Regions from separate parts of the Enterococcus sp. AZ177 genome, predicted to be linked through region 1. Evidence: predicted binding sites of a transcription regulator. Region 1 holds the regulator's gene; each other region holds the start of a gene.
The links. The regulator LexA, encoded in region 1, represses DNA repair genes until DNA is damaged. The targets are predictions, from matches to a motif close to CNAACANNTGTTNG.
Positions count from the first base shown of each region.

Region 2: the regulator LexA is predicted to act here: its motif matches at 1,854-1,867, upstream of IGJ34_RS09230 (ATP-dependent DNA helicase).
Region 3: the regulator LexA is predicted to act here: its motif matches at 1,402-1,415, upstream of dinB (DNA polymerase IV).
Region 4: the regulator LexA is predicted to act here: its motif matches at 1,853-1,866, upstream of IGJ34_RS09855 (Y-family DNA polymerase).

Region 1 is NZ_CP172944.1:1,648,946-1,652,154, forward strand. Features, by position in the region: gene tkt (transketolase) at 1-1,108, opposite strand, end outside; gene IGJ34_RS08000 (DUF896 family protein) at 1,209-1,451, opposite strand; gene lexA (transcriptional repressor LexA) at 1,748-2,377, shown strand; gene IGJ34_RS08010 (dihydrofolate reductase) at 2,446-2,946, opposite strand; gene IGJ34_RS08015 (thymidylate synthase) at 2,965-3,209, opposite strand, start outside.
Region 2 is NZ_CP172944.1:1,896,075-1,899,283, reverse strand. Features, by position in the region: gene IGJ34_RS09240 (Bax inhibitor-1/YccA family protein) at 1-357, shown strand, start outside; gene argJ (bifunctional glutamate N-acetyltransferase/amino-acid acetyltransferase ArgJ) at 594-1,751, shown strand; gene IGJ34_RS09230 (ATP-dependent DNA helicase) at 1,898-3,209, shown strand, end outside.
Region 3 is NZ_CP172944.1:756,862-760,070, reverse strand. Features, by position in the region: gene dinB (DNA polymerase IV) at 10-1,149, opposite strand; gene IGJ34_RS03660 (P-II family nitrogen regulator) at 2,004-2,345, opposite strand; gene IGJ34_RS03655 (ammonium transporter) at 2,357-3,209, opposite strand, start outside.
Region 4 is NZ_CP172944.1:2,003,290-2,006,498, forward strand. Features, by position in the region: gene IGJ34_RS09845 (YdcF family protein) at 1-44, shown strand, start outside; gene IGJ34_RS09850 (hypothetical protein) at 178-519, opposite strand; gene IGJ34_RS09855 (Y-family DNA polymerase) at 516-1,814, opposite strand; gene IGJ34_RS09860 (AI-2E family transporter) at 2,014-3,060, shown strand.

The DNA of each region.
Region 1 (3,209 bases):
TTTTAGAGATTGCTTGAATCGTTTCTTTACTTGTAACACGACTAGCTGCACTTGAACCTATTTCATAGGTTGGTAATTCACTATCCCAATTTTCAGGAAGTTCATCGGCAAAAGCCTGTTTAAATTGTTTCGCTAACTCAGGATGATCTTTTGAATAATTTGCAAACATCTTATTCCATTGATTTTCTGCTTTCTCGCCTTCTTCTATCATCGTTTCTTTAAAGCGGGCAGCAACTTCTTCTGGAACAGTAAAGTCTGGGTATTCCCAACCATAAACAGCTTTAGCTGCAGTAATACCATCTGCTCCGATTGGCGCTCCATGTACAGATGATGTACCTTCTTTTGGAGCACCGTAGCCAATAACTGTTTTTACTTCAATCAATGTTGGCTTATCTGATTCAGCTTTTGCAGCTTCTATTGCTTTAGAAATTTCTTCTAGATCATTGCCGTCTTTGACTAAAATATGTTGCCAACCGTATGCTTCATAACGAGCACCAACATTTTCAGTGAACGCTTTTGACGTTGGACCATCTAAAGAGATATCATTTGAATCGTATAACACGATCAGTTTACCTAATTTCATGTGTCCGGCCATAGAACTTGCTTCTTGAGAAACACCTTCCATCAAATCACCATCTCCGCATAAGGCATACGTATAATGATCGATTACAGGAAAACTATCACGATTATATGTTGCAGCAGTATGTGCCTCAGCCATCGCCATCCCAACAGCCATCGCTATTCCTTGACCTAAAGGACCCGTTGTTGCTTCAACACCATCTGTGTGATGAACTTCTGGATGTCCAGGTGTCTTACTACCCCATTGACGGAAACTTTTCAGATCATCAATTGTAACACCATAGCCCGCTAAGTGAAGTAAGCTATAAAGCATTGCAGATCCGTGACCGGCAGAAAGGATAAAACGGTCTCTATCTACCCAATTTCTTGAAGTTTTTGGGTTTACTTTTAAGTGTTTTGTCCAAAGTGCATAGGCCATAGGTGCTGCACCCATTGGTAATCCTGGATGTCCCGAATTAGCTTTTTGTACTGCTTCAATGCTTAATGTACGAATCGTGTTAACGCCTAACTGATCAGTGTTGTCGAACAAAAAAATCATCTCCTATTTAGGTTTTTTTTACCTTTATTAACTACATTTTATCGCATTTAGTTTATGAAAGCAATTACTTTTAGTAAAAAAAAACTAAAAATCACTTTCTATTGTGCAATCCTTTTGCTTTTTGGATCTCTTTCAATTTCTCTGGTGTTACATCATTTCCTTTAGGATCAACGACTTTCATACCTTCAATATGATGCCGCATCCCACCTCGAAAAGCTGCCAAATATTCTTGACGAAGTACTTTTTGCTCTTCTTTTTCTTTCTCAGTCAATTCATTTTCTTTCGCTTTTTTTGCTAGTTCATTAATACGGTTCATTTTTTCTGACGATAACATCTATTTTGCCTCCTCGTTTTTAACATTTAATAGGCGTATTCAATCTTTTTTTGAAAGGCTAGTTTTGAAGTTAGACAAGTTTACTTTCCAAGTCTATCTTATAAGATGGGCACAAAAAATACAACTATATTCTTATTAAAATTAGAAACGATTCCGTTTATTTACTGAAATTTTCATTTACTGCCTTATCACTTTTGGAGTATCCTTCCTACAATTATACTTTTTCAAAAAAACACGAACGCTTGTTTGATTCCTATATAAAACTATGGTACACTAAAAATATAAATCGAAAGAAGGTGCGGGTTGTGGTGAAACGTACAGACACAAGACAAATCGAAGTATTAAAATATATATATGAACAAGTTGAACTAAAAGGCTATCCGCCGACTGTAAGAGAAATCGGAAAAGCAGTTGATCTTTCCTCAACCTCGACTGTTCATGGACATTTAGCACGTTTAGAAAAAAAAGGACTCATTTTACGTGATCCTACAAAACCAAGAGCAATTGAATTGACTGCAGACGGACTTGAAAGAATCGGTGTGAGACCGACAGTGATTCCAATGCTGGGTGTTGTTACAGCTGGTGAGCCGATCTTAGCTGTCGAAGAAGCTTCTGACTTTTTTCCTCTTCCACCTGATTTAATGGCAGAAGAAAATGCTTTGTTCATGCTGACTATCAGAGGTGAAAGTATGATCAATGCTGGTATTTTAGATGGCGACCAAGTTATTGTTCGCAAACAAACTGCTGCTTCAAATGGTGATATCGTTATTGCGATGACAGATGAAGATGAAGCAACTTGTAAACGATTCTTCAAAGAGACAGATCATGTTCGCTTACAACCAGAAAATGATGCATTGGAACCAATTATTTTGAATAATGTAAGCATTCTAGGAAAAGTTGTTGGTTTGTATCGCAATCATATTTAAATAGTAAAAAAACATACTAACTCTTAGTATGTTTTTTTACTATTTATTTCTTTAAATCAAAAAACGTTTTAACCTACCATGACTTTGCGCTGATATGTTTCAAATTGATAGCCGTAACTATTTGCTTCGTCTTGTTCGCCTGCACTCAAATTGATCAAGGTCCAGTCATCCCAATTAACCGAAGGGAATAGTGTATCGCCATCAAATGAATGATGAATAACTGTACGGTATAATACATCACAATACGGTAAAAAATCTTCATACACTGCTGATCCTCCCGCAATGAATGTAATTCCTGAAAAAGTTTTAGCATAATCAAGAACTTCATCCACAGTATGAAATACAATGACTCCTTTTGCTTGATAGCTTTTGTCTCTAGTTAGAACAATCGTTTGACGATTTGGTAACGGCCGAGCGCCCATCCCCTCAAAAGTTTTTCTTCCCATAACAATGGTGTTGTCTTCAGTCATTTGTTTAAAAAATTTTAAATCATTTGGCAAATGCCAAGGTAATCGATTCTCTTTACCGATTGTCCCTTGCTCATCTTGTGCCCATATGGCTGCTAACATTGGAGAACTCCTTTCGAATTAAACGGCAATTGGTGCCTTGATTGTAGGGTGAGGATCATATCCTTCGATTACAATATCCTCCATCTCAAAATCAAATACTGATTTCTTATCTTGATTCAATTTTAAAGTTGGGAAAGAACGAATTTCTCTAGCAAGTTGCTTATTCATTTGATCGATGTGATTCGTATACAAATGAGCATCTCCTAAAGTATGAACAAAATCACCCACTTCTAAACCAGTTTCATGAGCAATCAAATGCGTCA
Region 2 (3,209 bases), 250 kb from region 1:
GCATTTGTTAGTGCGGCAGCAACATTCGGTGCAATGTCACTAGTTGGTATGTTTACAAAAAAAGACTTATCTGCAATGGGTCACGCAGCGTATAGTGCGTTGATCGGAATTATCATTGCAATGGTGATTAATTTCTTTTTCCTACGCAGTAGCGCAGTTTCATTTTTCATCTCAATTTTGATGGTGTTGATTTTTGCAGGAATTACAGCGTATGACAATCAAAGAATTCGTCAAGTTTACAATGAGACTGGTGGACAAGCAGGTACAGGTATTGCTGTATTTTTCGCATTACAGTTATATCTTGATTTCATTAACTTGTTCTTAGCATTCTTACGTATTTTTGGTAAAAATAATTAATTCGTCGATTGACTTGAAAACACCCAGATAAATCTGGGTGTTTTTTTGTATGTAAATACTCTTTTTAGTACATTTTTATGCGTAATATTCCTATTTAATTGCATAAAAAAACTTTATTAAGTTAAAAAGTGATATAAAATACATTGACTATCTTCACTTGTTGTTTTATACTTTTATAAAATTGGATAAATAAATTTTTTTAAAGTAAGTTGATCATGTACGGGAAGGTGTTATTAATGAAAGAGTATGAAGTTACACCAAAGGGATTTAAGTTCTATGGGACACATGTTGGGATCAAGAAAAAAAGAAAAGATTTTGGGTTGATCGTAGCAGATAACGTCTGTCACGCTGCGGCCGTTTTTACAAAAAATACATTTTGTGGAGAGTGTATTCCCATCGGCAAAGAACACGTGAAAAATGCTGAATTACAAGCAGTCGTCGTCACAAGTGGTATTGCGAATGTTGCGACTGGTAAAATAGGCAGAGAAAATGAATATAAAATTTTAGATAAACTATCAAAGCAGTTCACAATCAAAAAAGAAAATATCTTACCTTCTTCTACAGGTGTAATTGGACCACAGCTTCCTATTGATAGTATTGAGAATTTTTTAGAGGCGGAGTCAATTGATTTACAGGAAAATTATGAAGATTTCGCACATGCGATTTTAACTACGGATCAACGAATCAAGGTACGTAGCTTGTCGGTTGGCGATGCAACGATTTTAGGGATTGTCAAAGGTTCAGGCATGATAGAACCGAATATGGCAACGATGTTGGCATATATTTTAACAGATGCAAAAGTAGCAAAACAAGAGATTTATCCTATGTTGAAAATAGCGGTTGATCAATCATTTAACACCATCAGTATCGATACAGATACAAGTACAAGTGACACAGTAGCCTTTTTAGCCAGTGGTCATCATGAAGTCGAAAATACGGAAATGCAAAGTGCCTTGAATCAAATCTGTAAGGAATTAGCGTTAGATATAGTAAAAGATGCTGAAGGCGCAACAAAGACGATGTTTGTCACTGTCAAAAATGCAGAAAATAAAGAGCAAGCCAAGAATGCTGGAAAATCGATTATCAACTCTCCTTTAGTAAAAACCGCGTTATTTGGCCATGATCCTAATTGGGGACGTATTGCAATGGCACTTGGTAAGACAGAAGGGTTAGTGTTTGATCAGAATAATGTAGAAATCTATTATGGCCATTATCCAATTTTCTCAAAGAATAATGAAGAGAAACAAAATATAAACAAGATTGCTGAGTACATTAAACAAAATGAAGATATTTATTTAACAATTGATTTGCATCAAGGGAAGGAAACAGTTGAAGTGATTGGTTGTGATTTAAGTTATGAGTATGTCAAAATAAATAGTGATTATTCAACTTGAGTTCCACCTTTCGGAAGTAAGGCTTTTCAAAAGAGAATAGAAATGTTTGAACTCCCCACCTTGATTCTAAAAATAAAAGTTTCTTTCTCCTCTTTTATTTTGCGAATGTATGTTCTATAATAAGAACATGATAGGTGGGATCGAACATGCAGAACACGCAAAGAATCGCAGTCCGCAGATTAGTGGAATTTATTTTGCGCAGAGGGAGTATCAACGCTAGGCATACAAGTGAACATACAGCGCTGGAAGGAGCAAAGATCCATCGGAATCTTCAAAAAACAGCCGGAGAGAAGTATCAAAAAGAGATCAAACTTGCTATAAACATAGAATTAAACGAACAAACATACATAATTGAAGGTCGTGCAGATGGAATTTTTATTGATGATAAAAAACGAACTGTAATTGACGAAATCAAAACCTCGGAACCAGCTTTTTCGGAGTTGTTGCAAGAGCAAATAGATATGTATTGGTATCAAGTGATGTGCTATGGACATATTTATTGCCAACAAGAAGACTTGGCTGAAATCACGTTACAGTTGACCTATTACCAAACGACAACCGAAGAAATTACTCGACAAGAACAAACATTGACGAAAGAAGAGCTCAAAGGATTCTTTGATGAGTTAACACAGAAATACGAACAGTGGCTGATTTTTAAAGCGAATTGGCGCAATATTCGGAATCGATCTTTGCAACAATTGCCTTTTCCTTATGGCGATTATCGAACTGGTCAAAGGGAATTAGCTGTTGCTGCTTATAAAACGATACTAAGTGATCAAAAACTATTTGTCGAAGCACCAACTGGAACAGGTAAAACGATTTCGACATTATTTCCCACCCTAAAAGCAATCGGTGAAGAACATGCAGAAAGAGCTTTCTATTTAACGGCCAAAACAATCACTCGTCAAGTCGCGGAAGATGCTGTAGAAGCAATGAAACAAAAAGATATGCAGTTAAAAAGTATCACGTTAACAGCTAAAGATAAAATCTGTTTTTTAACAGAACAAAATTGTACACCAGAAGCTTGCCCTTTTGCAAATGGGTATTATGATCGTTTGAATGAAGGGTTGTGGGATTTATTAAACAACGAAAATCAATTTACACGTGAAACCATTGAAAGATATGCACGCAAGCACACTTTATGTCCATTCGAATTGTCATTAGATGTCAGTTTGTGGTGTGATTTAGTGATCTGTGATTATAATTATTTATTTGATCCAGTTGTTTATTTAAGACGCTTTTTTGATGAGCAGACCGAAGTAAAAGAAAATATCTTTTTGGTAGATGAGGTTCATAATTTAGTTAATCGTTCTAGGGAAATGTATTCAGCCGTTTTGTCTAAAAGTAAGCTACTATCACTGAAGCAGATACTGGGGAAAAAGCAGACTAAATTGATCCGAGCATTGAATAAAGTTGAAAAAGAATTTGAAAAAATCAAGCAAGTCTGCGATGAAGAAG
Region 3 (3,209 bases), 890 kb from region 1:
AATGATCGTTTACTCTTCGTTTCTTTCTGCTTTTTTCTTTTCCCATAAGGGTAAAACCATGTTCTCATAAGACATAGGATCAAGATTCGTCAGCGTTATTCCTAATAATCGAATCCCTTGCTCCAAGCCAAGAATCTCTTCCCAAATTAAATTTGCTTGATAATACAATTCTTCTTTTTTAGAAATATATTCTGGAAGTGTCTGACGTTTCGTCACTGTTGTATAGTCTGAATAACGCACTTTTAAAACAACGGTTTTCCCATGCTTTTGGACACGTTTCGATGATTCTTCTACTCGTTCAGCTAACTGTCGTAACTGAGCCGTCACCTGCGCTTCAGTTGTAAGTGGTGTCCCATATGTATGTTCTTTACCCACTGATTTACGATCTCTTGTTATATTAACTGGAGAATCATGGATTCCGCGAACCTTACGGTAAAGAGAATAACCCATTTTACCAAAATTACGAATCAGCTCCATCTCATCTTGCTTGTATAAATCCTCTCCTGTAAATATGCCTAAATCATGCATTTTAGGAACTGTTTTTTTTCCAACTCCATGAAACGCTTCAATCGGTAACGCCTTCAGAAATGTTTCAGCTTCATCAGGCATTACAACGGTCAAGCCTTTGGGTTTTTGAAAATCAGAAGCTAATTTTGCTAAAAATTTATTATAACTAACACCTGCTGAACAAGTTAAATGTAGTTCGTTCCATATATCATACTGAATCAATTTTGCAATCTTGATCGCTGACGTACTATTTATTTTATTCGTCGTCACATCTAAATATGCTTCGTCTATTGAAACAGGCTCTATAATATCTGTATAGCGGTGAAAAATTTCTCGAATTTGCTTAGAAATGTCAGAATATTTTTCATAATTACCTGGTTTAAAAATTGCATCCGGACATAATTCATAGGCTTTTTGAGCGCTCATTGCAGAATGGATACCAAATTTACGTGCTTCGTAATTTGCTGTGGTCACAACACCTTTCCCACCTGTATCACTAGGATGACGTGCAATTACTAACGGATGTCCGATTAGTTCTGGATGATCTCGCTCTTCTACGGAGGCAAAAAAGGCATCCATATCGATATGAATAATCTTGCGAGAAGTATCTTTTTTTAGGGGAAAACGCAGTTCATTGATCATAGTCGCTCTTCTCCTTTCAATCAGGTCCAGTCTGCCTGTATTCTTTCATCAAGTTTCATAAAAGTGCCTTTTTCACTATCTGCCAGTACTATTTCAATCCGTATTTGAGCCATTTTTGAGACAGTTTAGACAGAAATAATTTCATTAGCTACTCTTACCAAAGGGGCAATGAACCTTGTGTTCTTTTTTTATGGCTATCATAACTATCCTTGTCGGAACAACTACTATATTTCTATGGGTGGTTTAGTTTAGCTAACAATTGTATGATATCAGTTGGGCCGGTCGATTTCAGCTTCTTGAGAAATACTGAATCTGTCATCGTCAAATTGCTCAAAGTAATGTCTTACTTTTCCAGTCTTAGCTGGATAGCCTTTGATATCCATTCATCGCTACAACTATTTTGAGGATCATAAAAAAAGTCAATCACAACATAGTAATGGCGCTTCTCACTCCAAAAATCTCCATTGTTCATCATCTCATAAAATCTATTGGTACTCAGTTCCACACCGCTTTAATGCAGCTGGAATAGACTAATGTTCAAGTAATTGTACTTTGATTTACTCATGGTAATTACCTGATTGATTAGCTAAAGTCAAAAGAAAATGCAGTATGTGACACATCATGTAGCAAACCTGCAATTTGTTCTTCTATAGTTCCGCCAAGTCTTTTGATCAATAACATCACACCGATTCATACGAACCACCTAGAAGATCCTCAACAATCATTTTTTCTCCCTTCAAAAACAACTATATATTATACACATTATATACGAACGTTTGTTCATTTACAACTTATTTTGTCTGAATAAAAAAGGAATAGTGCTCTTTCAGCTCTACTCCTTAATTAAAAATAATTTATATCGCTTGCGGGCCACTTTCACCCGTTCTAATCCGAATCGCCTCTTCTACATTGTAAACGAAGATCTTACCGTCTCCTACTTCTCCTGTCTGACAAATAGCCAAAATCAAAGAAATAATCTCTTCTACTTCCTCGTCTAAAACGACAAAACTGACTTTCACTTTAGGCAACAGTGTTGTGATAATTTCTTGACCACGGACATATTCTTTTAACCCTTTCTGGTTCCCAAATCCTAATACTTGGCTTACGGTCATTCCTAACGCTTCAAAACTATCAGCCATTTTGACTTTTAGCTCTTCTAGTTTTTCCTGCTGGATGATTGCTTCTACTTTTTTCATCTGTTTTCCCCCTAAGAATCTAGTCCCATAAATGTCGGATAAGCTGTCTCATCGTGTTCGATTCGATCTAGTCCTAACGCTTCTTCTTTCGCTGAAACTCGGATCGGCATAACTAACTGAATCCCTTTAATAATGAGAAAACTTGCAACTCCAGCAAATATGATCGTAAAAGCTATACTAGTGATTTGGGCTACAAACAGATCCGTTCCACCATAGATTAATCCTGTTTTTCCTCCTATAGTAGGATCTGCAAATATTCCTGTCATGATTCCACCAAAAATCCCACCAACGCCATGACAACCGAACGCATCTAGTGCATCATCGTACCCAAATTTATGTTTAACAAATGAAATAAAATAATAACAAAACGGACTTACTAAGGCTCCTAAGACAAATGAACTCCAAAGAGAAACAAAACCAGCACCTGGCGTAATGGCAACTAAGCCCACAACAGCACCTGTACAAGCTCCGACAACTGTAGGTTTTCCGATTGCTAATTTTTCAATCAGCATCCACGACAGCATCCCACTCGCTGCAGCCGTATTCGTTGTCAACATCGCGTGGATCGCCACCCCGTCAGCAGCTAATGCAGAGCCAGCATTAAAGCCAAACCAACCAAACCAAAGTAGTCCCGCCCCTAAAACGACGAATGGAATATTATGTGGACGATATTCTGTTTGTCGATATTCTCGACGTTGTCCTAAAACCATTGCCAATACAAGCCCTGAAATCCCTGAGCTAATATGAACAACATTTCCACCTGCAAAATCAATCGATCCGATCTCTTCTAAAAAACCACCGCCCCAAACCATATGCACCATCGGATAATACACGATGATCGACCAAATCCCAATAAATAAAAAG
Region 4 (3,209 bases), 350 kb from region 1:
TCCTTTCAGCATTAGCTCAATTTTTTCTGGTCTCCCATTACTAAAAATTGAACTGGGGCTGAGATAGATGCGTTTAATTCCGAGAAATAAGAAGGGATTGCTTCTGCTCCAACTAGTTATTCGCATTTAGGGTGTGATACAAAAGTGATTTTTTCTTTTGTATCACATCCGTTTTTTTTAACGAAACTGAACATGACGGATCTCGTCATAGCCAATCTTGTGACCATCCACATAAATACCTAACTCATCATGTCCTTGAATCATCCCGACAATATCCGCTCCATAATTCCCTTCACAATCCAATTCTTCTTTTTGAATCATCACTTCAACTTGATTTTGAAAAGCCTGAGCTAATACCGCATCAATTTCTATCCAACTCATTTGAGTTTTCTTTTTTGTTGGCTGTCTCTTTTTCTCTTTTTCAATCATCGCAGTATGTTCAGACAAGTAAAAACCGGCCCATTTTTTCATTTTACGATCTTGATATTGCTCAAAATAATAATCCCGTTCCTTGCTCATTGCAAGCCCTCCATTCCTCCAGCATGTCCACCGACTAATGATGCTCTTGAAATTGCTGTACCACCAGACGATACTGAACTTGCATGGACTAAAGAAACGTAGCCAAAACGTTGACGGATTTCATCAATCAATTGATCTAGTTTTTGTTCTTTCATCTGCTCATCTGGTTCATGAAATAAATCTAATTGTACATAAGTATTATAATTCAGTTTGGAATAGGTAATTCCAATATGTCGTACTTCCTCTCCATGCCAATTCTGTCTGAAAATCATCAAACAATAGTCAATCAACACCTTACTACTATTCGTTAGAGGCACTTTCATTTGCCTTGAAAAACCTGCCCCACCAGACTTAGAGGCTCGTGAAAAGCCGACAGATAGATGGACACACTCCGTCTGACACTGAGCTTTTCTAAGTCTTGCCGCTACTTGTTCTGCCATTTCTCGAATCACGACTTCGATTTCGTCTTGTCTTAAATAATCCCGCATCAAGATCTGAGAATTATTATACGATCGTTCTTCTGGTATATATTTTTCAGATAAACGGCTGCGATCGATACCATGAGCATGGGCATACAGCTGTTCCCCAATAATCCCTAAATTTCGTTTTAAACTCGTCAAATCTGCATGGGCCAGATCATAAATAGAACGGATACCTAAATTATTTAATCGTTTCACTAATCGTTGACCGATTCCCCACATCTCAGACATCGGTTCAATTGTCCAAATTTTTTCAGCTACATCTTCATAATGCCATTTAGCTAAGCGCTCCTTATTATGCTTGGCATCAATATCCATCGCTAATTTAGCTAATAATGGATTGTCGCCAATACCGACCGTGATTGCTAGTCCTGTCTCTTTCTTGATTCTTTGCTGAATAATCTTAGCTAGTTCTATCGGTGTTTGACCAAATAATTTCCAGCTTGCCGTTACATCTAAAAAGGATTCATCGATTGAATAAATATGTAAATCTTCCTCTGCTACATATTCTTTGTAGATATCATTGATTTTCATGTTTTCCTTGATATACTCATTCATTCGTGGCGGAACAATCACTAATTCTGGGTGATCTGGTACATCATATTTACGTGTTACATTGGTGATACCAAGAACTTTCTTCGCCTTTGGAGAAGAAGCTAGAACGATCCCCCCGCTATTTTCAGCATGACTCATCACGACCAGCATTTTTTCAAGCGGATCAAATCCTCTCGCAACGCATTCAACTGAAGCGTAAAAAGATTTTACATCTATACAAAAAATCACTCTTCTAGGCTCTTTTTCATAATCAAAAAACATAGCATTCCTCTCCTTGTTTTATTCCATACCTAATTATACGAACATGCGTTCTTTTTGTAAAGGGGAACATTTTTTTAAATTTGTATATGAGAAATAAATTTTTTTTAGAATTATAGATAAAACTGCTATCTTAAAATGAGAAAAAGCATTATAGTTATCTTATATAGAATAAAGTTACTGATTAAAAGGAGTGAAGTCTGTGTCGATTTATGAAAAATTTATTCAAAACGAGCGGTTAAGACGTTTTTTTGTTTTAGCTGTTGTTATTTTTGTCCTATTTTTAGCTAGAAGTATGATCACAATGATTTTATTAACATTCATTTTTACGTTTTTAGTACTTCATTTCGTGAAATTTGTTCAACATTTTTTTAAGATTCCATCATTGATACTCGTTTTAGCCACCTATTCTTTGATTGTTTTCTTAATTTATCTGGCCATTACAAAATATGTACCTGTTCTTATTCATCAAACTGCTCAAATGTATAATTCAGTTGTTCATTTTTATCAAAATCCGGGAGATGATCACAATCAGTTGTTGATGATCATTGATGATTATCTAGAAAAATCGAATTTAATGTCTCAAATCCAAAATGGCGCAAGTGTGATTTTACGTTATATTCAAGACATCGGTTCGCTTGGATTGTCCTTTGTTCTTTCATTCATCCTAAGTTTCTTTTTCATGATCGAGAAAAAACAGATGACAGAATTTTCTAAGTTGTTTTTGAAAAGTGATTTTGACTGGTTCTTTCAAGATATTTATTTCTTTGCTGATAAATTTGTAAATACCTTTGGCGTGGTAATGGAAGCTCAATTTTTTATTGCTGTTGTGAATACCAGTATTACAACGATTTGCTTGGCTTTGATCGGGTTTCATCAATTACCAAGTTTAGCAATCATGATTTTTATCTTGAGTTTGATCCCCGTCGCAGGAGTCATCATCTCCTGTATTCCATTGAGTTTTATCGCTTATTCAGAAGGTGGAATCAATGACGTCATTTATATTTTAATTGTGATTATCGTCGTCCATTTATTTGAGTCTTATGTGTTGAATCCTAAATTTATGTCTAGTAAAACAGATTTACCAATTTTTTATACATTCGTTATTTTACTGATCAGTGAACGGCTATTTGGCGTTTGGGGACTCATCGTTGGTATCCCGATTTTCACTTTCTTTTTAGATATTTTAAAGGTTAAACCAATTCATTCTGTTACTGAAAAAATACCACACGATCCAGAAAATAATTGATAAAAAAGAACGTGAATGTTGGAATTTTCTCCAGACATTCACGTTCTTGTGGTTTTGGCTGTTTTCGTATTTGGAAAATCAGTCAGGCAGCAAAGACTAATTGATTTCGGACCAAATAACTATATCTTAACAGCTACCTGATCAATACC